2 regions of the Salibacterium lacus genome follow, and region 1 is predicted to be linked to the other one. Evidence: riboswitches for the same ligand, from Rfam matches in the RefSeq annotation. Region 1 holds a riboswitch; the other holds the start of a gene.
What was found. Region 1 has a riboswitch for cyclic di-GMP ahead of ACFSUB_RS13210 (anti-repressor SinI family protein). Riboswitches for the same ligand answer to the same signal wherever they lie in the genome.
Positions count from the first base shown of each region.

Region 2: it holds a riboswitch for cyclic di-GMP, as region 1 does, so the genes downstream of both, ACFSUB_RS06820 (competence type IV pilus major pilin ComGC) here and ACFSUB_RS13210 (anti-repressor SinI family protein) in region 1, are expected to answer to the same signal.

Region 1 is NZ_JBHUML010000005.1:20,956-32,603, forward strand. It holds gene ACFSUB_RS13175 (ABC transporter substrate-binding protein) at 1-45, shown strand, start outside; gene ACFSUB_RS13180 (iron ABC transporter permease) at 49-2,082, shown strand; gene ACFSUB_RS13185 (ABC transporter ATP-binding protein) at 2,166-3,002, opposite strand; gene ACFSUB_RS13190 (SE1832 family protein) at 3,184-3,360, shown strand; gene ACFSUB_RS13195 (helix-turn-helix domain-containing protein) at 4,084-4,455, shown strand; gene ACFSUB_RS13200 (anti-repressor SinI family protein) at 4,445-4,579, shown strand; gene ACFSUB_RS13205 (helix-turn-helix domain-containing protein) at 4,635-4,961, opposite strand; gene ACFSUB_RS13210 (anti-repressor SinI family protein) at 5,162-5,281, opposite strand; cyclic di-GMP riboswitch class I at 5,315-5,404, opposite strand; gene ACFSUB_RS13215 (diacylglycerol/lipid kinase family protein) at 5,490-6,386, opposite strand; gene ACFSUB_RS13220 (hypothetical protein) at 6,535-7,023, opposite strand; gene ACFSUB_RS13225 (DUF2325 domain-containing protein) at 7,044-7,367, opposite strand; gene ACFSUB_RS13230 (cation:proton antiporter) at 8,145-9,983, opposite strand; partial or broken gene ACFSUB_RS13235 (peroxiredoxin-like family protein) at 10,383-10,823, shown strand; gene ACFSUB_RS13240 (3-dehydroquinate synthase II) at 10,842-11,399, opposite strand; gene ACFSUB_RS13245 (hypothetical protein) at 11,428-11,622, opposite strand.
Region 2 is NZ_JBHUML010000002.1:1,161,749-1,173,396, reverse strand. It holds gene ACFSUB_RS06855 (valine--tRNA ligase) at 1-470, shown strand, start outside; gene ACFSUB_RS06850 (bifunctional folylpolyglutamate synthase/dihydrofolate synthase) at 498-1,787, shown strand; gene ACFSUB_RS06845 (hypothetical protein) at 2,084-2,764, shown strand; gene ACFSUB_RS06840 (hypothetical protein) at 2,751-4,184, shown strand; gene ACFSUB_RS06835 (GspE/PulE family protein) at 4,200-5,855, shown strand; gene ACFSUB_RS06830 (type IV pilus twitching motility protein PilT) at 5,873-6,919, shown strand; gene ACFSUB_RS06825 (type II secretion system F family protein) at 6,992-8,200, shown strand; cyclic di-GMP riboswitch class II at 8,266-8,348, shown strand; gene ACFSUB_RS06820 (competence type IV pilus major pilin ComGC) at 8,454-8,927, shown strand; gene ACFSUB_RS06815 (prepilin peptidase) at 9,237-9,992, shown strand; gene pilM (type IV pilus biogenesis protein PilM) at 10,041-11,021, shown strand; gene ACFSUB_RS06805 (hypothetical protein) at 11,059-11,648, shown strand, end outside; gene ACFSUB_RS06800 (hypothetical protein) at 11,639-11,648, shown strand, end outside.

The DNA of each region.
Region 1 (11,648 bases):
GAAGTACTTGCAGAGGAAGCGGTAATGAGTCTGACAGGAGAATAAAACATGAACGCAATGACGAGTATGAGCAGGACGGCCTCTTTGTTTGGCGGAGGGGCAGTTCTTCTCGTTTTTCTTATTTTACTGCATTTATATCAAAGTACCGGCAGCTTCCTTCTTGGCACCGTCTGGGAGACGCTGTTTCTGTCTGGAGACGAACTAAAACATCAGATTGTCCGCTCCGTTTATCTGCCGAGGATTGTGATCGGAATCCTGGCGGGTGCGGCGCTTGCGGCAGCCGGCGTCATTTTTCAAACGCTAACCAAAAACCCTCTGGCGTCACCTAGTACACTGGGTGTGCATTCCGGCGCGTATTTTTTCGTCATACTGGGCACGGTGTCAGGGGCCGCCTGGCTTGATGATCTTGGATTTCTACTCGCCTTTCTGGGCGGGGCCTTCGCGGCTGTTCTTGTGTTTGTCATGTCCGGCGGAAAATCGGCCACCCCGGTGCGGATGGCCCTTGCCGGTATGGTGCTGACATTAATGTTCTCCTCCTTCACTTCCGTGCTCCAGATTTTCTTTGAATATGAAACATCCGGCCTGTTTTTATGGGGAAATGGTACGCTTGTGCAACAGGACTGGCAGGGAGTACTCTTCACCCTTCCGTGGCTGGCTGTGTTGTTTCTTCTCATGATTTGGCTCGGAAGAAAAATGGACCTGCTTCTGCTTGGTGAAGACCAGGCCCGGACGCTTGGGGAAAAAGTCCGGCTGATTCAGGTTCTGATGTTTTTCACAGCCGTCGCCCTCACAGCACTCCCGGTCAGTGTCGTAGGCCCTGTCGCATTTATCGGACTCATTGCGCCTCATATTATCCGGCTGGCGGGATTCCAGCTGCACGGTATGTTAATTGGTGCTTCGATGTTGTGGGGAGCCAATCTTTTGATCGGTGCTGATATTCTGGGACGGTTTCTTGACCCTTCTCTATCGGAACTTCCGGTTGGATCGATTACAGCGCTGATCGGCGGGCCGTGGCTCGTCTGGCTGATTGTAAAACACAGGAAGACTCTTTTTGGGTCACGCTCGGAGGAAAGTATTTCCTCCGGTGGCAATGTATTGACTCTGCCCTATCCGTTCATCGTCAGTGCGGCGGCAGTTCTTCTTATGGTCTCCTTTTTTGCTGCTCTGGCCGGCGGCGGTGACGGATTTGCTTTTGTTGATACGTGGAACGCCCTGCTGGGAAGCGGTGCAGCCGGACAGCAGTATATTATTTTTGACCTGCGGCTCGGCAGAATTCTCGCAGCTGTGGCGGCCGGTATACTGCTTTCATTAAGCGGTCTGTTGTTTCAGGGAATTCTCCGCAATCCTCTTGCCGACCCGTCCGTCATCGGGATCACATCCGGTGCCGGTGTCGGTGTGCTGATGGTTATGTTTGTGTTTTCGGGACTGTCCGCAGCGTGGTTTCCGGCGGGAGCCATTATCGGTGCATTTCTTACCGTCGCGATTGTTCTGTTTTTCTCATGGAAAACAGACTTCGATCCTTCGATTCTTGCGCTGACAGGTATTGCGGTCTCTGCTGCAGGAAGTGCCGTGACACAGATACTGATTACCCGTTTTAACATGAATGCCGCATCCGCCTTAACCTGGCTTTCAGGCAGCACGTATGCGACCGGATACAGCGAACTCCAGCAGTTTCTCATCTGGCCGATTGTTATATTGATTCCGGTTTCCGCTTTTCTTCTAAACAAACTTAATATTCTCTCTCTCGGCGATCATACCGCCGTCGGTCTCGGGATAAGAACAGGGGCTGTGCGCTGGGTTACCGCCCTTACTGCAACATTTGCGGCGGCGATGGCGGTAGCAGCGGTGGGAACGATTGGTTTTATCGGTCTTGTTGCCCCGCATCTCACGCGCCTGCTCGTCGGCCAGGATTACCGAAAGATCCTGCCGGTGGCGCTGCTTCTCGGCGCTTCGCTGCTTGTTATTTCCGATACGGTCGGACGAATGCTGCTTGCGCCGAAAGAAATTCCGTCCGGCCTTGTCGCCGCTGTCATCGGGGCACCATTCTTTCTATGGCTGATGAACCGGACATCAAAAAAATAAAAGGATGGAACCTGGACTGCTGCAGGTTTCATCCTTTTTTTATCTATAACGGTATGCTTTTATTTGGTTTCACAGGAAGCGCTTCAAACCTCTGCCAGTGTCTGGTTGTTTGCTTCGTCGGGTACGGATTCCAAATGCCGTCCCACCAGATCATAGGTCATGCAGACCGGTTTTTTCGTACGGGGGTCTTCCACGACGTAAGCATCAATGCCGAATACTCTGCGCAGAACCGGCTTACTGATCACTTCTTCCGCGGTGCCGATATGTTCGGCTGATCCATCTCTCATCGCGATAAGATGGTCGGAAAAACGGGCGGCATGGTTCAAGTCGTGCAGCACCATCACAATGGTTCGTTTTTCTTTCTGGTTAAGCGACTCGAGCAGCTCGAGTATTTCCAGCTGGTGGGCCATATCAAGATACGTGGTCGGTTCATCCAGAAGCATAACTTCGGTCTCCTGAGCCAGAGCCATCGCAATCCAGGCCCGCTGGCGCTGCCCTCCCGACAGAGCATCGAGCGTCCGGTCCTTAAATTCCATCATTCCTGTATCTTCGATTGCTTTCTCTACCGCTTCTTTGTCTTCGGCTGTCATACGTCCGGCTCCGCGGCGGTGCGGATAACGCCCGAACGAAACGAGCTGGGACACCGTAAGAGTCTGCGGAATATCAGGGGACTGAGCAAGAATAGCCATTTCCCTGGCTACTTCTTTCGTTTTCATTTCATGTATATTGCGGCCGCTTAAATAAACAGCGCCCTGTGAAGGTTTCATAATACGTGACATAGCTTTGAGCAGCGTCGATTTGCCGCATCCGTTCGGCCCGATAATGGAGGTAATAACTCCCTCAGGCACTTCTATGTTCATATCATCAATAATATTTTGATCATTATAGGCGACTGCTATATGCTCGGTAGACAATTTCATTATGTCTGATACCCCTTTCGCTTTTCCAAGTCGCAAAACACCGTAACATTGATAATCATTTTCATTAGAAATTATAAAGGGTTATGTTCTTGTTTGCAACACTTATTGAAAAATCTTATCAATTGAGTCACACTTCACCTTATGATATCTTACGGACAGAGACGAAATGGAGGCTGAAACGATGGAGCGAAAAGAAATTGAAGAAAAAATCCAGAATCTGAAGATGGACTATATCCGTATTCAAGGAGATCTGGATAAATTGGAAACCGTGGGAGGCAATGCTGCCGGGGCCATTCGGGAACTCGAACTGATTGAAACGGAAATGAAAGAACTCAACCAGGCTCTTCAGAAAAAATGAAAAAAAGAGAGGACGGCCCAGCAGGGTCTCCTCTCTTTCATTTAATAAAAAGCCGGTACAGTGTTTGCGTACCCAGGGCTGTTTTGAATGAAATAAAAACCGATGAAACATAAGACTATAAGAATCAGGGAGATAACAAGCATCCGCTGGAACAATGGGAACTCTCCTTCATACAGCATTTCTTTTTTACTATTGTCTGAGATATTATTCCCAGTTGTCAATAAAGAAAAGAAAGAGAGCGTTTCTTATCTCTTCATGCTTTTACATGAACAAGCACTCCTTTGCGTCCCTCCTGCCAGATGTTTGCCCCCTTATAATACATGATGCCGTACTCCTTTTTCTGCTTCATCCTATGAATCCTTGCCTTCGTGTAGTAAAAAGGAGCCCTCCCTTTGAATGACCCGTCAATATATAAGCTGCACCGGTTGCCCCTGATATGAAACAACACCACCAGATGACCATGGATCCATGTATAATAGGTACCTCCCCGTAGTCTCACCATATCCTCAAGCTCCTCCTGTTTGTTCGTTTTATAGAATACATAAATAATATATAACGAATCAAACACCCTGAAAAGCCTTAAATATCTCTGTTTTTCGTTATATAGAACGATTTACGTTCTATATAACATATTTTCTCTTTATTCCTTCAGATTTCATTTTTTGAAAATTTATTATTGTTTTATATAATGAACAAAAGAATAGATGCAGGGGAGAAAGAGATATGCTGGGTTCTAAATTAAAATCGTACCGGAAAACACAGGGGCTTTCCCTGTCGGATTTATCGCAACAGACTTCTATCTCCAAATCTTATTTAAGCTATATCGAACGAAACGTAAAACAGAATCCATCCATTGATGTGCTGAAAAAAATTGCGGCGGTTATGGATATAACGGTGGAAGAATTGATTGAGGATACACTGCCGGAATTCCAAAACGAAGAAGTGCTGCTCGATGAAGAGTGGGTTCTTCTCATAGAGCAGGCGATTCAGGTGGGAGTCAGTAAAGAACAATTTAAACATTTTCAGGACTATATCAAATACGTGAACTGGACGAAGCAAAACAAGAACAACGGAGGGAAATTACATGAGCAGTAACAAGGAAACCCACCATTTGGACAGGGAATGGGTGGAGCTTATGGATGAGGCAAAGCATATCGGGCTGTCTCCTGAAGAAGTGCTCGTCTTTTTAACCGGCAGTAAAGAAGATTATTCGGGGTGAAGGGAATCCGGATCAAAAAAAGACACTTTATCCCGTTTAAGGATAAAGTGTCTCCTCACTTATTTTTAGAGCGCCATTTATTGAACTCAAGGAATTCTTTGAACTGTTCTTTTGTCACCCCGGAGTCCATGGCTTCCTGAACGATTGAACGCCATTCCTCATCGAGTTCGTATTCTTCCTGTTCCGTTTCATCTTTCAGCAGAGCGTCTACGGGTACATCGAGAACACTGGATACTTTTTCAAGAAACTGCACGGAGGGGTTCGTCTGAATGTTACGTTCCATTGCGCTTAAATAAGATTTCGCCACACCGGCCTGTACAGCGAGTTCTGTCAATGAAATGTCTTTTTCTTTACGGTACTTTTTTACTCTGTCTCCAATCATCGTCATGGGTGGACTCCTTTTTCTTTACCTGTATGCCATGATTATAACATATAACGAATGAATGTCTGTTATAATGAACGACAAAAACGTTTGAAATATATGGAATGACAGGCCGGAGACTGGTTTTTGCGTGCAGCCGGCGGCAGCAGATTCGTCTTTGCATAAACAAAGCCAACCTTCAGCAGATTGGCTCTTAGTTGTCAGGATTTTACGCTCTCTTTGTTAAGAAATGCTTTTACTTCTTCCGTCGTTAATCCCGTTCTTTTCGCTTCTTTCATCAGAATCACCCATTCTTGATCAAACTTCTCCGGATTCTGCATTTGATTCAACCCCCTAAAGCTTATTGGAATGCCTTAGGCAGCCCAGCCGCCGTAGTCACTGGATATGACGACAGGCCTGTGACTTTGCGTCCCTGTCTTTCGACAGATTTGCCTTTTTCTCAAGGTTGGTTTTTGTGCATCGGTGTTTATGGTTCCCTTCTGCAGTGCCGACTCTTTTGTCACACGTTCTTTTTTCCTATCGGACGATTTACATTGGCGCATCCGGTACAAGAAAAGGAATACGGGAAGGCAGATTATCAATAGCTGCCGGTGTTTTCATGTAAATCTCCCCGTCCGTATCTGCTTTCATTTGCTGCGGGGTATCAAGCTTTACGTGCCGGGCCTGATAATGTTTCACATCCGTGGGTTTAGGATCCCAGGCAAATGGATTTTTTGCCGTCAGGTATTCCCTCAGCAGCGATGCCCCGCCCTGGCTGACGATAAAAACATTGAACCAGCCGTCATCCGCAACAATTCCCGGAAACGGAAGCTGTGATGCTCCGATAAAATTACCGTTAACGATAAGAACCATAACCCCTTCGTCCTCCACGGTCTCCCCGTCGAGTGTTAACTCAAACCCAAACGGCTCGGGGTTCGTGAATGTTTGAAGCGCACTAAGCAGGTAACTTACTTTTCCGAGCTTATTCTTCCAGTCTCCATTAATATTTTCCGAAGTCTGTGCAATCAGGCCGATTCCGTAAAAATTAGCAAAAAAGCGCTCATTCATCGTACCGATATCGATGTATCTCGTTGTTCCATTCATCAGGCTTTCAGCGGCTCTCTTTATATTTTGGGGGACAGCCAGCATCCTCGCAAAGTCATTACATGTTCCACCCGGAAGAATGCAGACCTTTGGCGGGTGTTCCAGGGCAGCAAGTCCGTTCACGCATTCATGAACCGTGCCGTCACCGCCCAATATAATAATGAGCTGATACTCATGCCCTTCTTCCTGCAGCACCTCCTCTGCGTGACCCTTGTACAGCGTTTTTCGGATAACCATTTCTTCAATATGACTGGTTAATATCCCTGCTGTGAGCTCGATATTTTTTTGAATAAATGACGGCCCGGCATTCCCATTGATGAGCATCAGTGCTTTTTCGTACATTCCGTTCATCCTTCTGCAAAGTAATCTTCACTTTAATGTAACCTTCAAAATGATGTTTGTAAACTCAGTCGACCAGCTTCGACAAAAAGCTCCCATTCCACATAAGGAAATGGGAGACGTTATGGATATTTTCACCAGATGATATGTCTTATGGGATGTATTTTCTGCGGCAGAAGCGCTCTCCCGAAAGTGGATCGCAAGCTGTGAGCGTCCAGGATATGTCAGGAAAATTCTGCTCCAATGCGTGTACCGCGCGGAAGAGAAGATAATCCTTGTGCTCTTTTGTACCGTCGATAAACATCCATGCTTCTGCTCTCTTCTGTTCGTAAAGCATACACCCTGCAACGAGTACATCTTCCACCTGTTCCTGGAAGTATTCCCCGGGGAGAGGAAAAGCGGAGAAGAGTTTCAGCAATTCATCCATAATAACAGGAAGAGAAACTATATACTGATAAATATCAGAAAATTGGTCAACGGAAACGAGTTTCCAGTTTCTTTTCATCAAACGCAGCAGCTCAGCGGATGTACGTTTATCTCCGGCGGCAAGTGTCTCCAGTACCATGTTAAAATAGCTCTGCACGCTGCAGCCCGGGCTTTTCTGCATAGCATGCTGCATGTATTCCGGTTCCTCGTTCATCGGTATTCCTCCCCGGCTGATTATTGTGACATATTCTTGATTGCCGGACATTTCCGGCAGATTTCCTCTGAGTTTACGAGTGTTTTATAGATGGAACACCACGACCGCTTTGCGTAACAGACAGGAACGTTCTGTTCTTTTGCCTTGCGCTTGAGTTTGTCCGTCATGTTGTGATTGATAAAGTCAGTGAGAATCAATATCAGATCCACGTGTTCAGGAATGCTTTTATGCACCATTTTCACTTTTCTGCCGCTCACATGGGAAATATCCTGAAATCCCGCCTCCTGCAGCCGCTTCGGTATGGCACCCAACTTGTCCGCCCCTACAATCATTAACGTATCCAACGGAAAGCACCTCCGACAATAATGATAATCATTCTCAATAATTCTTACCTAAAGTCTATTGGTTTTCTTTTCCGTTGTCAACAAGAAAAGCGAAAGCGCCCGTATCTCAGAAAATCCTTGTACGGACGGAACGTACCGGCGCCTTAACATTCCTTTCTTACAAAAGAGTCTGGCACAAAAGGACATGAAGCGGTAGATAACACGAATGTTCCGGTTGCTTTCTGCTCCGAACAGCACGAGGCACGGGCTCTTTGCTGCGTTGGCCCGTTCGTTTTCCCGCTGAATGCAACGTAGATTCGTCCCTGATGACGTTTACGGGTGGACGAAACCCTCTAAAGTGCTTTATGAATCATGCATGATGACGTTTTGATGGGAGCGGACCCTCTAAAGTGCCTCATGAGCCATGTCCAGCGACGTTTAAGAGGCTGCATGATCCCCCAAAGTGCCTTATGACACATTCCCGACGAATGTCCCTACACCCAACCTGAACGCCACAAACAAACGCTTCCATTTTATACAAACCACCGTCCATCCAACCTGCCTTTTTCTGCATCCATACGGCCGGGATCGTCGGTTTCGACAAGCCGCTGATCCGATGCGCGGGGTCGTGCCCGGGGCAAAGAAAACACGGCGAATCGATGCCACCCTTGTGCTCCGGAGTAAAAGCGAAGCATGTTGGCGCAGCGGCTGGTCTCAGCTACGAAAAATACCGAACGATTTTTTTTAAATCGTTCGGTATTTTTCTATCTTATAGAAGTTTTGTCCCAAACTCGACTGTTATTCATCATGTTGTTCATGGGACGTTTCATTGGCTTCCAGCAACTTGACCGGCGGTACCATGCAGATAATCGTATCACCGGCTTCCGGTTTCAGCGGTGCCTCGCTCGTAAAGAAATCAAACTTGCCGGTAGGTTTAAAATTAAGAATCGGCAGTGTATCCGCCTGAATATCCTTCAGAAATGTTTTATACGTATACTGCTTGGAAAGCCTCGTCTGCACAAAATAGTATCCTTGTTCAATCTTGCGGTTCAGTTCGGTATAGGTAGCGCCTTTTTCAAACAGAATGCGTCCGCCGATCCGCAGGACCAGATCATCCGGATGTTCTTTGTCCGGATCGTGCCAGCTGAGCTGGAAAAGGTCATTCCGGCCGATATCCGGAACAAACGTCGTACAGACCAAAGAATTGTAGGAATCTTTATCCGTTGCAGCAATTAATTTTTCGTACGGGGTTAGATCCAGGTAATACTCCGTCTGCTCCGACAAAATTTCGCCCCGGTAATACGGTACCCCTTCCGCTCTTGCATGAAACAGCTGCTCAAACGACGTATCTGTGATAAGAACCGGAATGTTCATCGATTTCAACGTTTTGGCAAGGGCTGTCGTAAAAGCACTGCCGCCTACGATAATCACCCCGGGTTTTCCTTCCAGTGACAGCCCCAGCTTCCGGGCCAGTGCTCCAATGGAGAAACCATGCGCACATACCGTGGCGAACACAAGCGCAAAGGTCAGCGGTGTAACGATAGAAGCCCCCGGGTAGCCTGCCTGCTCCAGCACGTTTGCAAAATAGCCGGCAACCGTCAGCGCCACAATGCCGCGCGGGGCAATCCAGCCGACCAGGGCTTTTTCCTTAAACGACAGCTCCGTGTTGATCGTGGAAAGCCAAATCGACAGAGGACGCACAATGACCAGCATTAACAGGACATACGTCATAATCCTTGGATCAAACACCTGAAGCAGCGTGGCCCGGTCCAGGGAAGCGGTAATCATAATAAAGATTCCGGATAGGAGCAGCACCGAGATATTTTCTTTAAAGTGTCTCATGTCGCTCAGGGAAGCAATGTGCATATTTGCCATCGTCATCCCCATCGCTGTCACCGCAAGCAGCCCGGTTTCATGCATGACTTCATCGGCCACAGCAAAGCAGGCGATCACAACAGTAAAAACAATCGGTGACTTTAAAAACTCAGGCACAAATCCCGTCTCAAACATCCAGCCGATGCCGCGTCCACATGCCCAGCCTATGGCAATGGCAAACAGGGAGGCAAGAAAGAACAGGAGAAGCGCGCCTGCCGTTACAGAATCCACCGTTAGAAATTGAATGATTTCAAATGCAAAAACGGCCAGAAGCGCTCCCAGAGGATCGACTACCACCCCTTCCCATTTCAAAATCGCGGCCGGGCGGGCCTTCAGTTTGGCCTGGCGCAGAAGCGGGAGAATGACAGTAGGTCCTGTAACAATAAAAAGTCCTCCGATGACGAAGGAAACGGCCCATGATAAATCGGCCACAAAATAAGCGGTCAATGAACCGAAAATCCAGGCCAGAAAAGCCCCCAATGTAATAATCCGGTATACTGACTTCCCCAGACCCCGGATTTCCCTGTAATCCAGGTTCAGACTTCCCTCAAATAAGATGATGGCTACAGCTACTGATATAATAGGATTAAACAGCGTACCAAAATCCTCACTCGGCGTCATGACACCAAAAATCGGACCGACCAAAAGACCCGCCACCGACATGACGACAATCGCCGGCATGCGAAAACGCCATGCAAACCACTGTGACCCTATCCCAAGTACTCCAATCAGCATTAGGTGGGACAAAATTGAATCAAACATATCAGGTTCCTCTCTCTCTTTCGTGTGACATGAAAACAGCGCTTCAGCCGGCAGTTCCCTCTTTTTTTCAAGCGCTGCAGATACATCCGATATGCAGACAGCGGTATGCTGTAGTGCAAATGACGTGTTTATATGTGAAATGATATACGTGTATGTCGTTGTTCGTGTGATGATGCCCGAAACAAAACAATACAACACCAAAAGGGTTTTTTTCAATCCATTGGCTTTGATTCATAAAAACTTTACAATGGAGTGTAGATGAAATGAGGAGGTTGAGTAGTGGATACCGACTATATACTGAAAAAAACAGACGGTGCGGACTGCCACCTGGAAAACAGAATAGCCGGGACACCGGCGTTTGTTATTTTTCTCCGCCACCCCGGATGACCATACTGCAGAGATTTTCTCGCGCAGTTGCGTGAGCATGCAGACGATTTCCAGCAGAAACACGGTGTGAAACTAATTACCATTTTCCCGGCTTCTGTTACGCTGCTTTCCCAATTTGAAGAAGCGTACGGCCCTTACCCGTTTCCTTTATATGCCGATCCGGATAAAGAAGCATTCCAGGGCTTTGGGCATCAAAGCATGAACCGGGTGAAACTGCTCGGCAAGGCTGTTCTCGGATCACTCACCGGGAAAGTCAAAGATATGCTCCCCCAGGAGAAGGATAAACGAAAAGTTGTCAAAGCCTCCATGCAGAAATCAGACGTATTCATTCAGGGAGGCGCGTGGTTATTTGATGCCAAAAGCAGGCTTCAATGGAAGCATATTGATGATTCTCCGGAAAACCACGCTTCCATCGAAGAGCTGAAACAGGCAGCCGACAAATATATAACGTAAAGCGGGGCTTATCCCGTATTAATATTCGTTAATCTGTTCTTCTATTTTTTCCCCAAGATGACGTCCGGGTTCATCCAAAAAACAGGATATCCGGGCGCCTTCTTTCACTTCTTTAATCGAAACAGCCGTTCCATCCTCCTGCAGCATAAAGACACTCTCAGCATCCTGCAGCACAGCTGACAAACGAACTCCGCCGGCGTTCACCTCGATTCGTACCAGGTCGCGTTTTTCCATCTTCACCCTTCCGACAGGAACCCCTTTTGATTCCGCTCCATTGTAAACGATCAGTGTATCTCCGCCGCGTACTTCTTCGAGGTAGCGGGTGCTGCCCTGTTGATACAGGTATTGGTGCAGGCCGCCTGCGTTAATCCGGAACGAACGAGGCGGATATGTATTTGACTCCCGGTTTTCCGACAGAAGAAGCACGTATCCGTGACCGGTGTTGCCCGCCAGTACTCCTTCAGTCGGGGTCAAAATATCCGCTGTATCGATGCATACCCTTGTGCCCTGACCAATCGGCGTTATCTTTTCTACCGTTCCATAGGTTAAGCTCTCTTTGCTTTCTTCGTTCGGCACATCGATCTTCCTTTCTGCGTTTTCATGATCACGTAGAGTCCTGTTCCATTTCCCGGATAATACCGCGCTTGAATTCACGTACAACGACCACTGCAAATCCGGCTGTCATCAGGACTGTTACCATATCGGGTGCGCCGGCAATCGTCACCGCGAATGAAGTTAATACCTGAAACATCAGTAGAATAAACCAGATACCGGTCATGATTTTTAATATGTTTTTCACCTGTAATCACCTTCGTTATTCCTTTT
Region 2 (11,648 bases), on a different contig from region 1:
ATGACGTGGAACTGCTTCAGCATGTGATTCGTTCGGTCCGTAATACCCGTGCGGAAATGAACGTCGCCCCGGGTAAAGAAATCGACCTGCAGATGAAACCGCAGACGAGCGTTGTGCAGGACCGCCTGGAACGCGGGCGCGCGTACCTTGAACGATTCTGCAATGCCGGTGAGCTTACGATTGATCCTGATATGGAAGCACCGGAAAAATCTGTGTCCCATGTTCTCAGCGGAGCGGAGCTGTACATGCCGCTGGCCGGCCTGATTGATCTGGAGGAAGAAATCTCCCGCCTCGAAAAAGAAAAGGAAAAGCTCAATAACGAAGTGGAACGGGTTCAGAAAAAGCTGGCGAATGAAGGATTTACCCGGAAAGCACCGGAAAACGTCGTCGCCGGGGAACGCGAAAAAGAAAAAGATTACCTGGAGAAACGGGAGAAAGTGACAGCCCGGATTCAGGAATTGAAAGCATAATAGAAAGAAATCGAGAGGGATGCAGTTATGCAGACGTACAAAGAAGCCCTCAGCTGGCTTGAGGAATTGAGCGCACGCGGCATCAGGCCCGGTCTGGACCGGGTCCGCATGATGCTTGAGGGTATCGGCAATCCAGAGCGGAGGTTGAAAAATATTCATGTCGGCGGAACCAACGGAAAAGGGTCCACAACTGCCTTTTTGAAAGAACCGATGAAAGAAGCCGATTTGGTATGCGGGACCTTCACTTCCCCGTATGTGCATGAATTCAGGGAACGTATCGCTGTTAACGGGGAACCAATATCAGAGGAAGACTTTTTGAAAAGCGCACAGGCTGTCCGCCCGGTTGTTGACAGTGTTGCAAAGACCCCTTTTGGACCGCCGACAGAATTTGAAGTACTGACCGTGATTGCCGCGCATTACTTTGCTTTTTCGGCGCATCCTGATGTGGTTGTCTGGGAAGTCGGCCTTGGCGGACGTCTGGATTCAACAAACGCGGTACATCCGATGATCACGATCATAACTAATGTCGGCCACGACCACCAGGCGATTCTCGGCGATACGATCGAAGAGATCGCACGCGAAAAAGCGGGTATCATTAAGTCGGGCGTTCCGGTTATTACGTGTGACACGAATCCTGCAGTGACAGAGATTCTGGAAGAAACCGCTGAAGATGCGCGGACGAGACTGTACCGGATCGATCGTGATTTTCATGTTACAGAGGCAGAAGCGGAATCGTCCGGATCGACCTTTTCGTTTCAGTCCATTTTAAATCATATTCCGGATGTAAACATTTCCATGCTCGGCCGCCATCAAACAAAAAATGCGGCAGCAGCCTTGATGGCATTTCGGTATTTGATGCTGTATTACGCTCTTCCGGTGGATGAGGAGCACATACGGCGCGGACTTCAGAAAGCATACTGGATCGGACGTATGGATTACCGGGAAACAACACCTCCGCTGCTGCTCGACGGCGCTCATAATAAAGAAGGAATGGAAAGTCTGGCCGAGGCACTTGAGGATCACTTTCCTGAACGCCCCCTTCATCTGATTGTCGGTATGACACAGGAAAAGGACCCTGCTGTGTTGTTGGAACCTTTAAAGACACTGCCCATTCAATCAGCGGCAGCGGCGGATTTCGACTTCTTCAGGGCGGCATCGGCAGAAGAAACCGCAGCCAAGAGCCCCGTTCCGGATACAAAAGCGTTCCCGGACTGGCAGACCGCATGGGAAAATGTACAGCAAAAAGCTTCGCCGGGTGATCTGGTTGTGGCTTCCGGCTCTCTGTATTTTATTTCAGAGATTACAGCGAAAGCATAACCAAACGAAAACTCCCGGACAACAACCTGGTACAGTCCTCGGGGAAGAGCAGATCATACAAAAAAAGCGGCTTTATGTTAAAGGCGGAGTTTGGGAAGGTGTCCCGGGCTTCGTCTTTTTACACCTATCGGTTATTATTTTCTGGATACCTCCTTTTGTACTACAGACAGAATATAGGGGAATGATGTATTCGATGCAGGTAGAAGGGATTTTATTCCATTGACCCGAACGGCTGGACATGCCATGATACAAAAGAAACCCGAAATGGCAGGATGAAATGGAAGGAGGATGGGTCTATGGTCTTTGCTGCCATGGCCGCCGCAGCGCTTGTCTGCTTTTTTGTGCTGGGAAAACTACCGGCATCTTGGAACCGGGGGGTTCAGGCACAGCTTGTACTCTCGGCGTTATTAACTGCCGCACTCATATATTTGCTGCATCAATTATATTCTTTTCCTGCAGCTGCCGTTGTTTTTCTGGTATTCATGCTGTTTTTTTCTTTTCTTATCGGAAAACAGATACAGTATACAGAGGAAGCAGCCGTTGAAGGAGAACAGCTTCCTTTAATGCGGGAGGAAGAACCGGTGGAAGAAAGACCGGAACCAGCGCTGGAAGAATCATTTAATCAGGCGCTGCCTGCAGAAGACAGCACAGAGCCCCGGGAAGAGCAGAAAGCCGGTGGAAGTATAACACAGTTTCGTGAAACGGAAAATTCTGTTTCAATGAAAGAAAATGATCTGATGGAAGAAGAGAACTTTTTTCAGCGGAGAGCATTTATGATTGAGGAGGAACCTCAAGAAGAAACAGAAGAAGATACAACGGACCGTATTCTTACGACGCAGAAAGAAGAAACCAGAACCACAGAAGAAACAGAGGAGAGCCATTGGTCGGATAAACGGGCAAAGCTTTTGAATGAGCTCGATGAAAAGCCGTCAGAAGATCCGGAAGACGGGTGGAGGAACGGCCATGAAACGAAATAGCTACATAGAAAAAGCAATGCTTCTGTTCACCTGTCTGACAGGTGTAATTCTGCTTTTTGCGCTTGGAGGGGCGGCGGCGTATGAATATGTCTGGCCTGAAGAGGAGACGCTTCCGTCCGAAGCTGTTGCAGGCGGGGTGGACATTGGTGGAATGAAAAGGTCGGAAGCAGAAGAATCGGTGTCTGAAGAATGGAAAAACTGGCAGCAGCAAGCAGGCGTGGCTCTCCGGCTTTTTGACGAAGAAGTGGTGATAGAAGGAGACCGTTTCACAGCCGAAGTAAAAGAAAGTGTACAGCAGGCTTTCACAGATCATAATGTTCCGCTTCACGTTTCCTGGAATAGTGGAGAAAATGCGCTCCCAGAAGCTTTAGACCGTTTTTCCTTTGTACACCTGCGCGATCGGATAGATATGACAGCGTTGAATGAACAGATAAGAACGATCGATAACGTCACACAGAATCAGACACAGACTCTGGATACCGGGACGTTTTTTATGGAGGAGCTTCCCTTGGAATCCACCACATTTAACAGGGTGACACTCTCTCCTGGTATGTCCGGATCGGCTCTGGAAGACTGGTCGCGGGCCCTGGATGGTTATGAAATGGAAGGAAATTCTGTATTCTCCCTTCTGGAAGTACTGGAGGAAAGCGGAAATACCGTCTATGATGATCCGGCACTTGATGCTCTGGCAACTGGTATATTTCAGGTACTGGCCGCCACCAATTTTGAACTGTCGGAGCGCCACATTAATGAGGAACTTCCACCATACGCAGCACCTGGAGAAGGCGCTCATGTCGATGTTCCGGACCGTGGTCTGGTGTTTTATAACCCCAATATCTACACCTATCAATGGAATGTTTCCTGGAATGGTTCCGAGCTCTCGCTTTCTCTGAGCGGACCGGAGTTTCTTCATTCCTATACGCTCGAGCAGCAAGACGAACAAACCATTCAACCACGTACCGTCGTGCAGTTTGACGAAAACCGGACAAGCGGCGGCCGGCAGACGATCCGTGAAGGAGAAAACGGGTATTACGCAGAAGCGGTCCGGGTGGTGACGGATGCAGATGGAAACATGCTGAAAGAAATGGTACTCGGTCAGGATTACTATCCCCCGGAACATCGCGTGGAAGAGGAAAGTCTTCAGACTGCTGATGAAAAGGAGGAAGAGCTGCCAGACATCGTAACAGACGATGGAGAGGGGAACGAAAACGACAGCCAATCTCAAATGCCGGACGAACAGAACGAAGAGGGTGAACAGGAAAACGAAGGCACCAACCCGGATAGTACGGAGCAGTCCCCACCCGAAGACTCCGGGGAAAACGAAGAGAACGAAAGCAGCAAGGAGACACAAGCAGGTTCAGAAGATGGCGGAGGTACAGGAGAACAGAACGGACAGCAGTCGATTAAAGGGTATGAGTAAAAAGGAGCGGTCTGTATGGAAAAAAAGCGGAAACGTCTCGGTGATTTACTGCTTGAAGCGGGTTTGATCAGAGAAACGGAGCTGCACGAGACACTGGAAGGCAAAAGGTCGGATCAAAAGCTCGGAGATGCGCTGCTTGAGAGGAAACATATTACCGAGCAGCAGCTGATTGAAACGCTGGAATACCAGCTCGGCATCTCCAGAATCAGTCTTTACAATTATCCGGTGGAAGAAGAAGCCGTGAAGCTGGTTTCAAAGGAATTCGCCAAAAGGCATGCGGTATTTCCTTTAAAAAAAGAAGGCAATCGTCTCCGTGTTGCGATGGCGGATCCGATGGATTACTTCGCGATGGATGAGCTCCGCGTATCGACCGGACTTCAGATTGAACCGGTGATTGCACCCCGCCGCGAAATACAGACGGCTGTCCAAAAACATTACCATATCCAGGAATCGCTCGAGGCGTTTGAAGAACAGAATGTGCCGGATGACATTGTGGAGACGGCAGAAGACGGTGAGGCTCCTGTCATACGCATGGTGAATCAGATGATTTTGTACGGCCTGCAGCAGCAGGCAAGTGACATTCATATCGATCCGCAGGAAAACAAAGTGCTCGTCCGTTACAGAATCGACGGTGTGCTGAAGACAGAGCGTGCTTTTCCAAAAAATATGCAGAACGTGTTGACCGCCAGGGTAAAGATTATGGCAGATCTCAATATTACGGAATCACGCCTGCCCCAGGACGGTCGTGTGAAGACAACGATCGATATGAACCCGGTTGATCTGCGTATTTCGATTCTGCCTACCATTTTCGGAGAGAAAATCGTGATGCGGATTATGGATATGAGCAGTTCATTGAACAACATTGAAGAACTGGGATTGAACAAGGTGAATTTCACCCGCTTCAAAAATATGATTGAACGGCCTTCCGGTATGGTGCTGTTAACCGGGCCGACCGGTTCCGGGAAGACATCCACCCTGTATGCGGCGCTGCATCATCTGAATACGGAAGGGGTGAATATTATCACCGTGGAAGATCCGGTGGAATACCAGCTGGAGGGTATCAATCAGGTACAGGTGAACAATAGAGTCGGGTTGACTTTTGCAGCCGGACTCCGTTCCATTCTGCGGCAGGATCCAAATATTGTCATGGTCGGAGAAATCAGAGATGCCGAGACGGCGGAGATAGCGATACGAGCTTCGCTGACCGGCCACCTTGTTTTCACGACACTGCATACGAACAGCGCTGTCGCCGCGGTACCGCGTTTAATAGACATGGGAGTGGAGCCGTATATGGTCGCTTCGTCTTTAACAGGAGTAGTGGCACAAAGACTTGTGCGCACCATCTGCCCCGACTGCAGAGAACCATATGAACTAAGCGAAATGGAAAAAGAACTATTTGAAAAACGCGGATTTTCTGCGGATACCATCTATAAAGGCAAAGGCTGCTCATCGTGTAATGAAACAGGTTACCGCGGCCGGGCTGCCATTCAGGAACTGCTGGAGATGGATGATACAATGCGCAATATGCTGATGAATTATAAGACCTCTTCCCATCTGCGTTCCTATGCCATGCAGGAAGGCATGATTTTTCTGATGGATGACGGCCTGCTGAAAGTGAAGAAGGGATGGACGACAGTGGAAGAAATACTGCGGGTTGCCGTAGATGAATAGGAAGGGGGAAACCGGGAGTGGCAGAATTGGATGCGCTTTTGACAGAAGCGTTTGAACAAGGAGCATCGGATATTCATCTGACCGTCGGGGTTCCGCCTATTTTCCGGATAAACGGGGAGCTCCACCGAATAGGGGAAGAGGCTCTTCGTCCGGCCGACACCGAGGAAATGGCGCGGTCGGTTATGCTGGAGCCGGTCTGGAACAAATTCCAGAAGAAAGGGGAAGTCGATTTTTCTTATGGAATACGTGGTGTTTCACGCTTTCGTATGAACGCCTATTTTCAGCGCTCCTGCGTCAGTATGGCTGTCCGTATTGTACCGACGCGCATTCCAGAGCTTGAGGAACTTCATCTGCCGTCTATTCTGGAATCGATTGCGCTCAAGCCCCAGGGACTTGTTCTTGTTACCGGACCGACCGGAAGCGGCAAGTCAACGACACTGGCTTCCATGATCGACTACATCAACCGGACGGAGAAACGCCACATTATTACGCTGGAAGATCCAATTGAGTACCTGCATAAGCACGGGAAGTCTCTGGTGGATCAGCGGGAAATTGGATTTGATACGCAGAACTTCGCAAGCGGCCTGCGCTCGTGTCTGCGCCAGGATCCTGATATTATTCTCGTTGGTGAAATGCGGGATCTGGAGACAATTGCTACGGCCATTACCGCAGCCGAAACCGGGCACCTCGTATTCGGTACGCTTCATACAACGAGCGCACCGGCGACCATTGACCGGATCATTGATGTGTTTCCCTCCGATCAGCAGGATCAGGTCCGCATTCAGCTGGCAACCGTCCTTTCCTCTGTAATCAGCCAGAGACTCTTTCGCGATGGAGAGGACAAAGGACGACGGGCAGCGACGGAGATCCTCATGAATAACGGAGCCGTCCAGAACTTGATTCGGAATGAAAAAATCCACCAGCTTCAGAGTGTGATGCAGACAAGCAGGGCTGAGGGCATGCATACGATGGAGATGAGCGTTCAGTCTCTTCTGCAGGACAACGCTGTTTCTTTAGACGATGCATCGCCTTTCCTTGAAAATAATAACCGGAATCGTTCGTGAACAACGCCGGCAAAATCACTGCGGCCATAGACCGTGCACCTTTAGTATTTTTGCAGAGAGGCAGGAGACATCATGCCGTATTATCATTACACAGGCCGAAATAAAAAAGGCCGGATTGTCAGTGGAAAGCAGAAAGGCTCCGGGGAAAATGAAGCGAAAGAGCGTCTTCAATCCAAAGGCATTGCCGTAAAGGAACTGCAGGAACTCGAAGGTTTTCTTTACCGTGACATTTCGATTGGCAGCGGAGTGACCGCCAAGGAATTTGTATTGTTCCTCCGGCAGTTCTCCACGCTGCTGCAAGCCGGTATTTCCGTCGTGGAATCGACCCACATTCTGGCCCGGCAGCTCTCGGGAAAGCAGTTCCGACGGATCTTGTCGGAGATGGAGGACGAGCTGCGTACCGGTCGCGCGTTTTCCCACGCGGCTTCCCGGCACCCTGCTGTCTTCACCCCGCTGTTTGTAAATATGATGAGAGCCGGCGAGGCCGGGGGAAATCTGGACGATATGCTTGATAAAATGGCTTCCTACTATGAGAAACGGTACGAAACCCGCCGCAAAGTAATGAATGCGCTCATTTATCCGGCTGTCATCGGAACCGTTGCAGCGGCCGTCGTGCTGTTTTTACTCCTATATATCGTTCCGACTTTTGCGGACATGTACGATTCGTTTGAAGCAGATCTTCCTTTGATTACGGTGTTTGTGCTGGAGGCCGGCCGGTTCGTTCAAAGCTTCTGGTGGCTGCTTCCTGCTGCAGCGGCCGCACTTGTGGTGCTGTGGAGAGGGTTGCGAAGCAGAAACCGTTCGTTTTTGTATTACACCGATTACGCCCTGCTGAAAATTCCTGTGTTCGGCACGCTGCTGCAAAAAGCTGAAATTGCGCGCATGACACGGACGCTGGGGTCGCTTTTTCAGAGCTCGGTCCCGATTATTCAATCTGTGGCGATCGTAGAAGGCACGACGGGAAACACCGTCATTACAGCCACTTTAAAGGAAGTCCGTGGTGCATTGGAGCGCGGTGAATCCATGGCAGGACCGCTCGAAAAAATGTGGGTATTTCCCCCCATGGTTACCCAAATGACAGCTGTTGGTGAGAAATCAGGGTCACTCGATACGATGCTGGAGCGAATTGCGGATTATTATGAAGCAGAAGTGGATGCAGCCGCCGATCAGATCAAATCGCTTATCGAACCGGTTATGATTCTTTTTCTTGCGGTCGTTGTCGGCATCATTGTCGCCTCGATTGCCATTCCAATGTTCGATATCTTCGGCCAGGTGCAGTAACCCGCAAAAAATATCGTGACAAAAGCAGTGCTGTTCACTATAATGAAAAACAGAACATGAGCAAAGAGAACGATGGGAGTGAAGATTAATGGTCTGTATATGGGCACTTGGACCATTTGAAGCTGTTAGTGCAACCGGCCATTTACGCCTGATTACACATTTAGACGCATATGGTCGTTTTTTTATGTTTAATTACAAAAAGTCAGGGGTATTAAGTCTCAGTCATGTAGATTTACATAGGAGGAATAAAGTAATGAAGAAACTAACGCAGCTGATGAAAAATCAACGCGGACTAACACTCATTGAACTACTCGCCGTCGTCGTCATACTCGGAATCATCGCAGCCATCGCCGTCCCAAGCATCGGAGGCATCATTGACAACACCAAAAAAGACGCTCACATCGCCAATGCCGAGCAGATGGTAAGTTCTGCCCGGCTTGCTCAGGCATCTGGCGTGAATGAAGAAGATAATGAAGGCAGTACTACTTATACGTTAGAGGATTTGGTTAGTGGGAATTACCTGGAAAGTCCTGAGAATCCTGGAGCATCGGATGAATATGGTGACGATACGCAAGTAGTTATTGAAAGAGGTGCTGATGGTGATACAACGTATACTGTTACTTTGACTTCTGAGAACGGCAATCATATTACTACTGAGGACAACACAGCTACAATTGAAGAACTACGTAACAACGGCCGTCAGTATATTTCTGTGGATGGAGAGTAAAAGTAATTATTAATATCTAAAAAAGCCTGTTAACAGTACGTTTGAATATTTGATGAATGGAATTAGCGGAAATGAAAAGATAAAAGTGCTTCCGATTATTTAAAAGAATAGTCGGAAGTGCTTTTTTTAGGTGTACTTGTTGGTAAAAACCTATGCTTTTACGTATAGGCAGCAACCTATTAATACTAGAGAGTCTGCAAATTTTTTAAAGTTCGGCACAATTTCTTTTTCAAACCTTTTTACCTGCGCCGGTCAGGGTATGGTAAAATAGACATGACAATCTACGACAAAGGTCGGGGGAAGTAGAAGATGGAGATCATAGGCGGGGTTTACATAGTGGTGCTCGGGCTGGTGCTCGGTTCGTTTTTTAATGTGGTCGGGGTCCGGGTGCCGCAGGGAGAATCTATTGTTCATCCGCGCTCGCACTGCCCGTCCTGCGGCACAACCCTGCAGGCGGCGGAGTTAATCCCGGTCGCCTCCTACTTCTTTTTAAAAGGGTCCTGCCGTACGTGCGGCACAAAGATTCCACCCTTTTATCCGGTCATGGAAACCGTTACAGCTGTGCTGTTTACAGCAGCCTGGCTGACCTGGGGTTTTTCCTGGGAGACCATCGCGGCACTTTTTGTCATCTCCCTGCTTGTCATTATTACAATCAGTGACAAATCCGCGATGCTGATACCGGATAAGGTCCTTCTGTTTTTTCTTTTTCCCATCGCTCTTCTCCGGTGGACGGCCGCTCCGCTCGAAACATGGTGGGATCCACTTGCGGGGGCGGCACTGGGTTTTTGTCTGCTCCTTGCCATTGCCGTAATCAGCAAAGGCGGCATGGGAGGAGGAGATATTAAGCTGTTTGCGCTGCTCGGGCTTTTCTTCGGCTGGCAGCAGCTTCTTCTCGCCTTTTTTCTCTCGGTGTTTGCCGGAGCGGTCCTGGGAGGCGCCGGACTCTTGACCGGGGCGGTGAAACGAGGCGTGCCGATGCCGTTTGGTCCGTTCATCGCAGCAGGCAGTGTGATGACACTCTTTTTCGGAGAGTCACTGTTAACATGGTACACCGGCTTTCTGTAAACCCGGATCTGCGGACACAACCCAGCTTTACTCGGGAGGAACTTTTTTATGGCGTTGTTTCAACGAAAGAAAGACAAGCGTAATACGCTCATCATCAAAGATCACGTGATCCGGTACGTGAGGTCTCGTAAACCGGATACGGGTGTAGTAGATACCATGGAGGAACGGTACCTTCCACCCGGCATCATTCGGGAGGGGCGGGTTCACGACGAGGAAACACTGCGGCAGATTTTTCATGAATGCGCTGATATGTGGGGACTTCACGGGGAACCGGTGCAGTACTGTGTACCGGATGCATTTGTCGTGGCGAGAGAAGTGTCCCTTCCCGATGAGGTAAGCACAGATGAAGTCAGCGCCTATTTGTACATGGAAGTCGGAGACAGTATTGCCGTTCCGTTTGATGAACCTTTATTTGATTATGTGTACATTCCGGAGAGACACGCTGCGGTGCTGCTGGTTGCACCGCGTGGTCCCGTCGATACATATGGAAGAATACTTGAATCCATCCGCTGCCGTCCGAATGCCGCAGATATTTCACCGCTCTGCTTGTACAGAGTGCTGACTTATTCCGAAGCGGTGCACCCTGCGGCTCATATGCTGTTACTTCAGGTGGATCTGCATGCAGCGACAATCAGTATTTTTCATGAAGGGAGACCTCTCTTCATCAGCCGGGTCTCACTGGAAAGCGGGGAAGAGGACTGGTCGCTGCAGACGGGCCGCTCCCAATCCCATCCGGTCTGGAAAGGAACTCCGGAGCAGCTGCAGAAGCAGATAGAAACAACAGCTGACGAAGTGGGGCGGATCATGAATTTCTACCAGTATTCCATGAAGCGTGGAGAAGAAGGTATCGGTGTTGTGTTCACGGGAGGAGATCATCCCTTTCTTGAACGGTGGACCGATACGCTCGTCCGCCGCTTTGACATTCCGGTGAAACAGGCCGGTGCGGCCCGGCTCACAGCTGGAGAAGAAGAAATGCCAGTACGATTTTATGAAAATGCCGGACTTGTTCTTAAACATAACGTTCATTAAAAATCCGCAGCACAGTACAGACAGGGAGGGGCCGGTTATGTCAGCAGATATCAACCTGCTTCCGGAAAAAGAAAAACGAGATATTACATGGCTTCTGCTGGCAGGGATTCTGCTCGTTTTGTTTCTTGCTGTGTTTCTGTTTTTTCAGATTGCTGAAAGCCGTCAGGATCAACAGCTGTCAGAGTTGAATACAAGACAGCAGGAACTTACTGCCGACCTGGAAGAAGAAGCGGGTGTCGATGGGAGAACAGCTCAAATCCAGGCTCACCAAAGCACCCTGAAGGAACTGAAAAACGCGGTCGTCCCAGCTTCGCCGCTGATTCGCGCAGTATCAGCTTCCCTGCCGTCGGATGGCTATATTCAGACTTTTGATTATGCCTATCCTTCCACGCTTCGTGTGACGGTGCAGCTTAATGAAGTGAAACAAGCAGCAGACCTGCAGTTTGCATTAGGGGAAGCAGCTATTATTGAAAATGTCACGATGGAAAGCTTGAATGCCTCGAGTCCATCCGGAGAAAATACACCATCGCCCGAGGAGCAGAACCGGATGCCTCGGTATGATGCGGTTTATGAGATGGATGTGACGGGCACAGCGGTCCAGGAGGAAGGTGAAGCTGTTGCGGATTG